DNA from 3 places in the Caballeronia sp. A2-2 genome. Region 1 is predicted to be linked to each of the others. Evidence: predicted binding sites of a transcription regulator. Region 1 holds the regulator's gene; each other region holds the start of a gene.

Region 1 (3,243 bases):
GGCAGGCTCAGGCGGCCGCTCGCCCGGATCGCCGCGCGGCGGAATGCCGTTCAAAATGGCCGCGACGCCATCCGGCGTGGCATACGAATCCACCAGCGGCCCGACGAGCGCCGCGCCGATCATGGCTCCGATGATCGCCAGCGGATTGCCACTTTTCTGGATATCGACGCGCCGCGTAAGCAACGCGCCGACCTGATCCTTGAGACTCGCGCGCAACGCGGGAAAATCGACGTACTGGTTGACGGTCTGCGCGTCGCGGGCATCGGCCGCACGCTTGACACGATCGAGCGCGATGTAAGGCGAGGCATAGACAAAACCGAGCGCCGCCACAAGCAGAACGACGACGAGCGTGGTGACAACGTAACGTGTAGTGCAGGACATGCGGTCGCGGATTCTCTGTTGCTATTGCGAAGGGTCAATTGTGCATTGACCGCGCGCCGACCGCATTTATCCCGACGCTGCATCAATTACGCGAGAATCCCGCCCGTGATCCCCGCGCGTTCCTCATCGATACACCGGTCGATCATGCGCGACACCTCATCGATCTTGCCCACCAGAATCACACGCGACGGACCGCGATACACCCGCACGCCCGCACGCTGTTCCTCCGACGCCCGCACCGTGCTGTTGAGCGACACCCGCGCGAACGCAGGCTGACGCGACGGCAACGCGGGCATTTCGTCGAACAGGTCGGGCGTACTCGGCTGACGCGCAATGCCGCAAGCGATGAGCGTGCGCAGATGACGCAGACGACCGAACTGGCGGAAGGGCAGCAAGCGGGCAAAACGTTCCATGGTGACTCTCCAGACGATAGGACGCACCTCGGCCACCCTGAACGAGGGCCGTCGTGCTTGTTATGTTCGAAGCGCCGTGGCTTGTATCAGGCGCAGTTCATGGAGTCAGTGTCCGCCCGGCTTAAGACATTTCTTGTCTCGAATTAAGAATTTTCTTCGAGCGGACAAGGAGTTGAAGCGAAAAACGTCAGAATTCGCCCGAACGAATCAGGCCGACAGCAATGCCTTCGAGTGCAAATTCCCCGCTGCCTGCGCGCACGAAAATGTTCTCGTAATCCGGGTTCTCGGCGATCAGTTCCACACCATCGCGATGCCGCTTCCAGCGCTTGACGGTTACGTCATCCCCCAACCGCGCCACGACGATCTGGCCGTCCTTCGCTTCAGTGCGCTTTTGTACCGCGAGCAAATCGCCATCGAGAATGCCGGCATCGCGCATGGAAAGACCGCGCACTTTCAGCAGATAGTCCGGCTTGCTGGAGAAAAGCGCCGGATCGCACACGTAAGTCTGCGAAATGTGCTCCTGCGCCAAGATAGGACTACCCGCCGCGACACGCCCGACCAGCGGCAGCGCCAACTGCATGATGCTCTGATGCGGAAGCGTGAACTGATGCTGCTCCTCACGCGACGATTCCCCCAGCAATCGAATGCCGCGCGAGGAACCCGCCGCCAGTTCGATCACGCCCTTGCGCGCCAGCGCCCGCAGATGCTCCTCCGCCGAGTTGGCCGAGCTGAAGCCGAGTTCGGCGGCGATCTCCGCGCGCGTGGGCGGAAAGCCGGTGCGCTCGATCGCGCGCTGGATCAGTTCCAGCACTTGCTGCTGCCGCGCGGTGAGTTTGGTGATCTTGTTTGTCACAGGCTTAGGTCCCGATTCACTGTATGGATGGACAGGTGACTGTATTTTTATACAGTATTTCGGTCTTTTCAAGCTTTACTTTAAGTTCGCGCGCGCTGGCCCACGTTTGCGTCGTCTAAACCCGAACACTGCTTTCTTGCTCCAGGAATATGCTTATCAGCTTGGATAGGTATAAAAGAGTGAAAAACGATTATTTCTAATCATATAGAGACGTCGTTAGACTGATTCCGTCAATCAATAAGACGGAGAACGGGGAATGCAAAGCTTCAAGACGGGATTGGGACTGAACGCGCGGCGCTTGTTTGCAGCGTTCGCGCTGACGGCGGCAAGCATCGGCGCGGTGACGCAGGCGCACGCCGATACGGCGTTTTTGAACGTGTCCTACGATCCCACGCGCGAGCTGTATCAGGATTTCAATCAGGCTTTCGCGAAGAAGTGGAAGGCAGACACCGGCGAGACGGTGACCTTCAAGCAATCGCACGGCGGCTCGGGCGGACAGGCGCGCGCGGTGCTCGACGGTTTGCAGGCCGATGTCGTGACGCTGGCGCTCGCCTATGACATCGATGCACTGGCATCGAAAGGACTCGTCAACGCGGACTGGCAGAAGCGTCTGCCGGACAACGCTTCTCCGTACACGTCGACCATCGTGTTTCTGGTGCGCAAGGGCAACCCGAAGCACATCAAGGACTGGGACGATCTGACCAAGCCGGGCGTCTCGATCGTCACGCCAAACCCGAAGACCTCGGGCGGCGCGCGCTGGAACTATCTCGCGGCGTGGGCGTATGCGCAGCACAAGCCGGGCGGCAACGAGCAGACCGCCAAGGATTTCGTCACCAAGGTCTACAAGAACGCGGGCGTGCTCGATTCCGGCGCGCGCGGCGCGACCACGAGCTTCGTGCAACGCGGTCAGGGCGATGTCTTGATCGCCTGGGAAAACGAAGCCTTCCTGTCGGTCAAGGAATTCGGCACGGACAAGTTCGAGATCGTGGTGCCGTCGGTGAGCATTCTGGCGGAGCCGCCGGTCGCGGTGGTGGACAAGGTCGTCGACAAGCACGGCACGCGCAAGCTGGCCGAGGCGTATCTCAAGTATCTATACAGCGACGAAGGCCAGCAGATTGCCGCGCGTAACTTCTATCGTCCGCGTTCGGACAAGGTACCTGCCGATCTGACGAAGCAGTTCCCGAAGCTCAAGCTCTACACGGTCGATGACACCTTCGGCGGCTGGGCGAAGGCGCAAAAAACGCACTTCGCGGATGGCGGTGTGTTCGATTCGATCTATCAGCCGCAGTAAGGCATAACGCGATGACGCGGCGCACACGACGCCGCGCATCGTCATGAGACGTAAGCGCCCACCCCGGCGCAATGGAAAGAATGGATCAAGGATGACGACCCTCACATTCAGGAAGCCGAGCGCGTTACCCGGCTTCGGACTGACACTTGGCATCACGCTGGCTTATCTGAGCCTCGTGGTGCTGATTCCGCTGGCGGCCACCTTCGCGAAAACGGCCACGCTGCACTGGCCGCAGTTCGTGAGCGCGGTGACTTCGCCGCGCGTGCTCGCGTCGTACCGGCTGACGTTCGGCGCGGCGCTCGGTG
Region 2 (3,243 bases), 490 kb from region 1:
GGGAAACAACGTGTCGGCAGGAGGCGCATGTTCGCTGATCTTGTCGGCAAATAACCTCATTTCGATCACGGGCGCGGCGAGCGCGGTCTGGTTCAGCTTTTCGCGCAAGAGCCAGAGGACGTGATCGGCATCGCGCGTCGGCACGGCCCACGCGACTCTCAATGTCGATGTTTTCGGCGCGTGACGTGCGGCCAGTTCGTGTTCGAGCAGCAGCGAAAACTCACTGACCGCTGCGTGGTGCGCGCTCAACCAGCCTGCGAGTTGCAGCACCAGACGACGCGCCGCGAACAACAACGCTTCGGCGCTGTCCACGCGCGCCTGCAATTCGAGCCGCGCCTCGAACGATGCCGGCGCGCAAAACGCCTCGCGCGGATCGGCGGCCTGACCGTAGGCTTGCGCAAGCCACAGCAAAATGCCCGGTCCGAAGCGGCGTGCCACGCCCTTGCGCGGCAGATGGCGCAAGTCTGCGAGCGTCGTGCAGCCGATCTGCTCGAACGCGTTGCCGTGCGATTCCGCCGATGGCACCAGCGAAACCGGCAGGGCATCGAGCACGCGCACGAGCGTTTCCGGCTTCACGATACGCACCCGACGCGTCACGCGGCGCGTGCGCGCATGCGCGAGCAGCCACGCGCCCCACGCGGTCGGCGCGCAGCCCGCGCGGGAGGTGAAGCCGCAGCCTTTCACCGTCGCCATCACTTTCGACAGCAAGGTCCGCAATCCGCCGAAGAGCCGCATGCTCGCGCCGACTTCGAGCAACACCGTGTTGGCGTGCGCGAGCACGACCTTCGGCGTGAAGGCGAGCAACGCCAGCGCCACCGATTCGAGCGCGTGCTGCTCCTCGTCGATATCGACGGCGAGCAAGCTCAGCCGCGGCGCCAGCGCGAACGCGTGCGAGCGTGTGCAGCCCGGCCGCACACCAAGCCTGAACGCGATGAGATCCGGCAGCAGAATGCGAGCGTGATCGGCGAGCGCGAAACAAGGCTGCTCGATGTCATCATTCGACGTCGATATCGACGTCGCTCCAGGCGAAATCGAACTTCCCGATACGGGCGGCATCGATGGCGGCCTGACTGCTTCGAGCGACAAAAGCGGCAATGTCACCGCTATCCACAACATGGTTGACCTCTCGTGCTTTCCTGGCCTGCTGCGCACGGCGGATGGGTTCGGGCAGCGCGGGCATCTGCAAAGGCAGGCGCAATTGCAACGGCTTCACCAACAAAGGACCGCGCCGCTTGATGATGTCGATTTCGAGCATGACGGTCTGCATCCATTCGCGACGGTTCATCGTCTGCGCGTGGGCGGGGAGAATCGGCTTGCACACCATGCGCAGCGGCGCGGCGGATGATTGCTTCGCCGCCTTGAGCGGCCGAAACACGAACGCCAGCGACTGCGATTCCTGCACCGCTACCTGAAGTCTGCGCAGGGCCTGAGGATGCGCCTCTGGTAGCCAGATCAACACCGCGCCGATGCCTTCCTGCTTCAGCGATTGCTCTGCGGCCCACAACACTTGATCCTCGGCCGCTTTGACCCACACGAGCTTGCTCGTCGCGATCTTCATCCTCCGGAACCACGCGAAATTGGGTTGCCAGGGCGGCGCAACGAAGACGACAAACCGGCTTTTGTTCACTGTCAGTTCCCGAAGCGAACGCGCGAGCAGCCTGATTTCGCCGACACCGCTCTCTTCGATCAACAATTCGGTGACGGCGCCGGGCGTCCATCCCGCATTTGGCAAAGCCCGATCGAGCATGCGATGCCCACTCGAGACGATGTCCGAGTCCTGAACGTTGACGCCTTCGCCTTGCCATAACTGCTGCTGCAGGCGCGATGCCAACCCGATATCGACTAATGAAAGCGCTGCGCCCATGCGTTCCCCGTCCGATGCAGCAAGGGCCGGTTCGAGATCAGCTCGATGGCCTCGACTTGTACTGTATATTTATACAGTATTTGACGTGGTTGCGGTAAACGTAGGAGGAAAGGAATTGCTTTAGGCGCCTAGCGAGGTAGGGCCTGGAAGAATGGTTGATTGGTTACTTTTCGCTGCCCAATGCAAAAACCCCACCTTTTCGGGGTGGGGTTTTTGTTTTCGGCAAGAGGAGCCTGACGATTACCTACTTTCACACGGGAGATCCGCACTATCATCGGCGTGGAGTCGTTTCACGGTCCTGTTCGGGATGGGAAGGGGTGGTACCAACTCGCTGTGGTCATCAGGCATGACTTGTTGTTGCGGGCCTTGGGGGCACACAACCAATCTGGGAAGAAGCAGTATTGAATTCGGGTGGTGATTGATCACACACGCTGTACTCGCCAGTGTTGGCTCCTGAGGAGACGCAAACACACTGGTTATAGGATCAAGCCTTACGGGCAATTAGTATCAGTTAGCTCAATGCATTACTGCACTTACACACCTGACCTATCAACGTCCTGGTCTGGAACGACCCTTCAAGGGGCTCGAAGCCCCGGGGATATCTCATCTTAAGGCGAGTTTCCCGCTTAGATGCTTTCAGCGGTTATCTCTTCCGAACATAGCTACCCGGCGATGCCACTGGCGTGACAACCGGTACACCAGAGGTTCGTCCACTCCGGTCCTCTCGTACTAGGAGCAGCCCCCTTCAAATATCCAACGCCCACGGCAGATAGGGACCAAACTGTCTCACGACGTTTTAAACCCAGCTCACGTACCTCTTTAAATGGCGAACAGCCATACCCTTGGGACCGGCTACAGCCCCAGGATGAGATGAGCCGACATCGAGGTGCCAAACACCGCCGTCGATATGAACTCTTGGGCGGTATCAGCCTGTTATCCCCAGAGTACCTTTTATCCGTTGAGCGATGGCCCTTCCATACAGAACCACCGGATCACTATGACCTGCTTTCGCACCTGCTCGACTTGTCGGTCTCGCAGTTAAGCACGCTTATGCCATTGCACTATCAGCACGATTTCCGACCGTACCTAGCGTACCTTCGTACTCCTCCGTTACACTTTGGGAGGAGACCGCCCCAGTCAAACTGCCTACCATGCACGGTCCCCGATCCGGATCACGGACCAAGGTTAGAACCTCAAACAAACCAGGGTGGTATTTCAAGGACGGCTCCACGCAAACTAGCGTTCACGCTTCATAGCCTCCCACCTATCCTACACAGATCGGTTCAAAGTCCAATGCAAAGCTACAGTAAAGGTTCATGGGGTCTTTCCGTCTAGCCGCGGGGAGATTGCATCATCACAAACACTTCAACTTCGCTGAG
Region 3 (3,243 bases), on a different replicon from region 1:
AACCTTGATTAGTGCTTTCACAAAAGGCGCGTTTGCCGCGCGCGCTCAAAGGCTCAAACCGCATTGGCGAGTGTTGTCACGTTGACGCTTGCTTTTTAGTCGGAGCACTCACCAAGGTAGGGCCGAATAGCAATACAGCGGTGGCGCGTGGGGTGGCTGGGTACGGGCACGCTGCGGGATTCCGTTCTTACGTTCTCGGCGCGCGCAGCGCATGGCCGAAAGAATGAATGCGGTCCACTAAGGCAAAAGGATTCGAGCGCGCAATCGCTAGGTTGCCCACACGCTTAACCAACCAAGGGACATCCTAACGCGGCCACTGTATCGTTAATTCAGGCCACCCTTTCCAGCCAGCGGGCACGGGGTAAAAGCTGCTTTCTTTGGTGACTTTCTTTGCAGCAGCAAAGAAAGTTACCCCCCCGCCGGGGAGGCGGCTACTGCAATAGAGACACAAACAAGAGCAGCCCCTTGCACGACCCGTCACCTAACCCTCCCAATAACCACCAACACCCATCCCATGAACAATAACCCCACACGCCACACTCATAACGATAAGTTTTCTATTCACGCTCCCCTTCCGCAAAACAAAGAAGCCGCGCCGCGCGCAATCCACACAATACCGGAACGCCATGCGACGGCCCACCGGCACGCCTCCCTGAACGAACGCGCGCAACGCGGCGGAAAACTGGCCGAAGCGGCGGATCGAAACAGATCGGATACGGACGCGGCGACGCTGACTGCAACATGAGCAGCAGCTTAGAGTGCGCGCGAAAAACGCGAAATCCTCATGCGGCAGGGATGCTTTTGGAGGGAGCAGACGTGACAAAGGGCTGCAATCATGCAGCCCTTCATCGATAAAACAACGTGCTTTAGTTGGCGCTCGTGCCCGATGCGCCCATGCTCGACTTGCTCTTCTTGTGCATCATCTTGCCCGAGCTGCCGGAATCCATGCTGCTGGCGCCCGACGCACCCGATGTCGATCCGGTCACGCCATGCGCGTTCGGCGTGCTCATGCCCGCGCCGCCCTGACCCGCGCCATTGCCGCCCGCGCTGCCGCCACCGGCACCGCCGCCCTGCGCGAATGCCGCGCTCGACAAACCCAACACCAGCGCCGACACGAGCAAACCTTGACTGATGATCTTCATGATGTCTCCCTTGGATGATTTTCCATTGCGCGCCGGCATATCGGGCCGCGTCGCACCTTACATCCCGCAATCGCTGTGCCGCAGGATGAAAGCGCACATGCAAGGGAGTGCAAAGCATATCAAGCAAGCGCCTCGTCGCACCATTCGATCGCCCAGCTTCGCGCGCAATGCACGGCGTCCCATTCGCTGGCGAAGCCATCGAGATCGCCGGATTCGAACGCCTGCAGATAAGGCGTGTGTTCGTCCGGCGCGTGGGTGATGCGGGCATGCGCGTAGAAGCGTCCGTCTTCGTCGTGACGGGCGGTGCAGTCGACGTGGAACGTGCGGTAATCGAAACGCATAGAGGGCTCTCCGTGGTTCGTGGCCGGGGACTTGCTGAAGCATCCAATGCGGGACGTTCGACGTATCGGACTCAGAAGCATGAACGCCGCATTGCTTTCCCACTTACACCTCAATAGAATACTGTATAAACATACAGTGTCAACCCATGGAATTGTCAGAAAAGCTCGAAATTCTCGCCGATGCCGCCAAGTACGACGCTTCCTGCGCCAGCAGCGGCGCGCCCAAACGCGAATCGCGCGGCATAGATGGACTGGGCGCGAGCACCGGCTCGGGCATCTGTCATAGCTTCACGCCAGATGGCCGTTGCGTGTCGCTGCTCAAGATCTTGCTGACGAACTTTTGTCTTTACGATTGCCGTTACTGCGTCAACCGGCGTTCGAGCAATGTGCCACGCGCACGCTTCACGCCCGATGAAGTCGTGAACCTCACGCTGGACTTTTACCGCCGCAATTACATCGACGGGCTGTTTCTAAGCTCGGGCATTATCCAGTCGTCGAATTACACGATGGAGCAACTCATGCTCGTCGCGAAATCGCTGCGCGAGAAGCATCGATTTCGCGGTTATATCCATCTCAAGACCATTCCGGATGCGGATGCCGGTCTCATCGAGCAAGCCGGGCGTTATGCGGACCGTCTGAGCGTGAATATCGAATTGCCCACGGAGATCAGCCTCGAACGGCTCGCGCCGGAGAAAAGCGGCCGGACGATCAAGCTCGCGATGGGCAATATCCGCATGGCGCGCGAAGAATCGGAAGCGGAGCCGCGCGCACCGCGTTTCGCGCCGGCCGGGCAGAGCACGCAAATGATCGTCGGCGCGGACGACACCGACGACCGCACCATCCTCGGCACGGCGGAAACGCTTTACGGTTCGTATCAACTGAAGCGCGTGTACTACTCCGCGTTCAGCCCGATTCCCGATAGTCCATCGGGCTTGCCGCCGAAAGCGCCGCCGCTGTTGCGCGAACATCGTCTGTATCAGGCGGATTTCCTGATGCGCGGTTACGGCTTCAACGCCAACGAATTGCTGGGCGATGCCGGCAATCTTCCGCTCGATGTCGATCCGAAGCTCGCGTGGGCGCTGGCGCATCGCGAGCGTTTTCCGGTGGACCTCAATACCGCGCCGGTGCGGATGGTCGCGCGGGTGCCGGGCATCGGCATGCGCAATGCCAAGCGCATCGTCGAGTTGCGGCGTGCGCGGCGGGTGCGGTATCAGGATCTCGTGCGGCTGCGATGCGGCATGGAGAAGGTCAAGCCGTTCGTCGTGACCGACGACTATCGTCCGCCTTTACGCGATGTGCAATCGGACCACCTTAGGCGCTCGCTTGCGACCGGGCCGGTGCAGTTGTCGCTGCTCTGATCGTGCACGTCATCACCATCGACGACGATTTCGACGCCTGGCGCGACGCAGCGCGCGATGCCCTTGCGCGCGGTTTGCCGCCCGAATCGATCGATTGGCGCATGAAGGACGACGACGGCTCGTTATTCGATGCGCAGCCGCTGGCGAACGAAAAAAGCGAAGCCAACGTCCGCATCTCACGCGAACTCGCGACGCTGCTCAAAGAAGCCGCGCATTTCCGCGATCCGCAGCGCTGGAGCTTTCTCTATCGCGTGCTGTGGCGCTGGGCGCAGGGCGATCGCGCGGCGGCATCGGCGGCGGATGAAGACGGCGCGCGGCTGAACAAAATGGCGAAAGCCGTGCGGCGCGCGCAGCACGACATGATCGCCTACGTGCGCTTTCGTCAGCGCGATGCATCGCTCG

What was found. The regulator LexA, encoded in region 1, represses DNA repair genes until DNA is damaged. The targets are predictions, from matches to a motif close to ACTGTATNNNNATACAGT.
Region 2: imuA (translesion DNA synthesis-associated protein ImuA) is a predicted target of LexA. The motif match lies at 1,925-1,942, and genes of this name have one in related genera.
Region 3: ACZCWR_RS28140 (putative DNA modification/repair radical SAM protein) is a predicted target of LexA. The motif match lies at 1,604-1,621, and genes of this name have one in related genera.

The regions. Positions count from the first base shown of each region.
Region 1 is NZ_CM172587.1:2,177,809-2,181,051, forward strand. Features, by position in the region: gene ACZCWR_RS10360 (DUF2939 domain-containing protein) at 1-381, opposite strand, end outside; gene ACZCWR_RS10365 (hypothetical protein) at 468-794, opposite strand; gene lexA (transcriptional repressor LexA) at 982-1,635, opposite strand; gene ACZCWR_RS10375 (sulfate ABC transporter substrate-binding protein) at 1,904-2,938, shown strand; gene cysT (sulfate ABC transporter permease subunit CysT) at 3,030-3,243, shown strand, end outside.
Region 2 is NZ_CM172587.1:2,670,910-2,674,152, forward strand. Features, by position in the region: gene ACZCWR_RS12685 (Y-family DNA polymerase) at 1-1,056, opposite strand, end outside; gene imuA (translesion DNA synthesis-associated protein ImuA) at 995-1,864, opposite strand; rRNA gene rrf (5S ribosomal RNA) at 2,096-2,209, opposite strand; rRNA gene ACZCWR_RS12700 (23S ribosomal RNA) at 2,345-3,243, opposite strand, start outside.
Region 3 is NZ_CM173618.1:970,931-974,173, forward strand. Features, by position in the region: gene ACZCWR_RS28125 (hypothetical protein) at 515-745, shown strand; gene ACZCWR_RS28130 (hypothetical protein) at 867-1,142, opposite strand; gene ACZCWR_RS28135 (hypothetical protein) at 1,262-1,483, opposite strand; gene ACZCWR_RS28140 (putative DNA modification/repair radical SAM protein) at 1,630-2,841, shown strand; gene ACZCWR_RS28145 (UdgX family uracil-DNA binding protein) at 2,844-3,243, shown strand, end outside.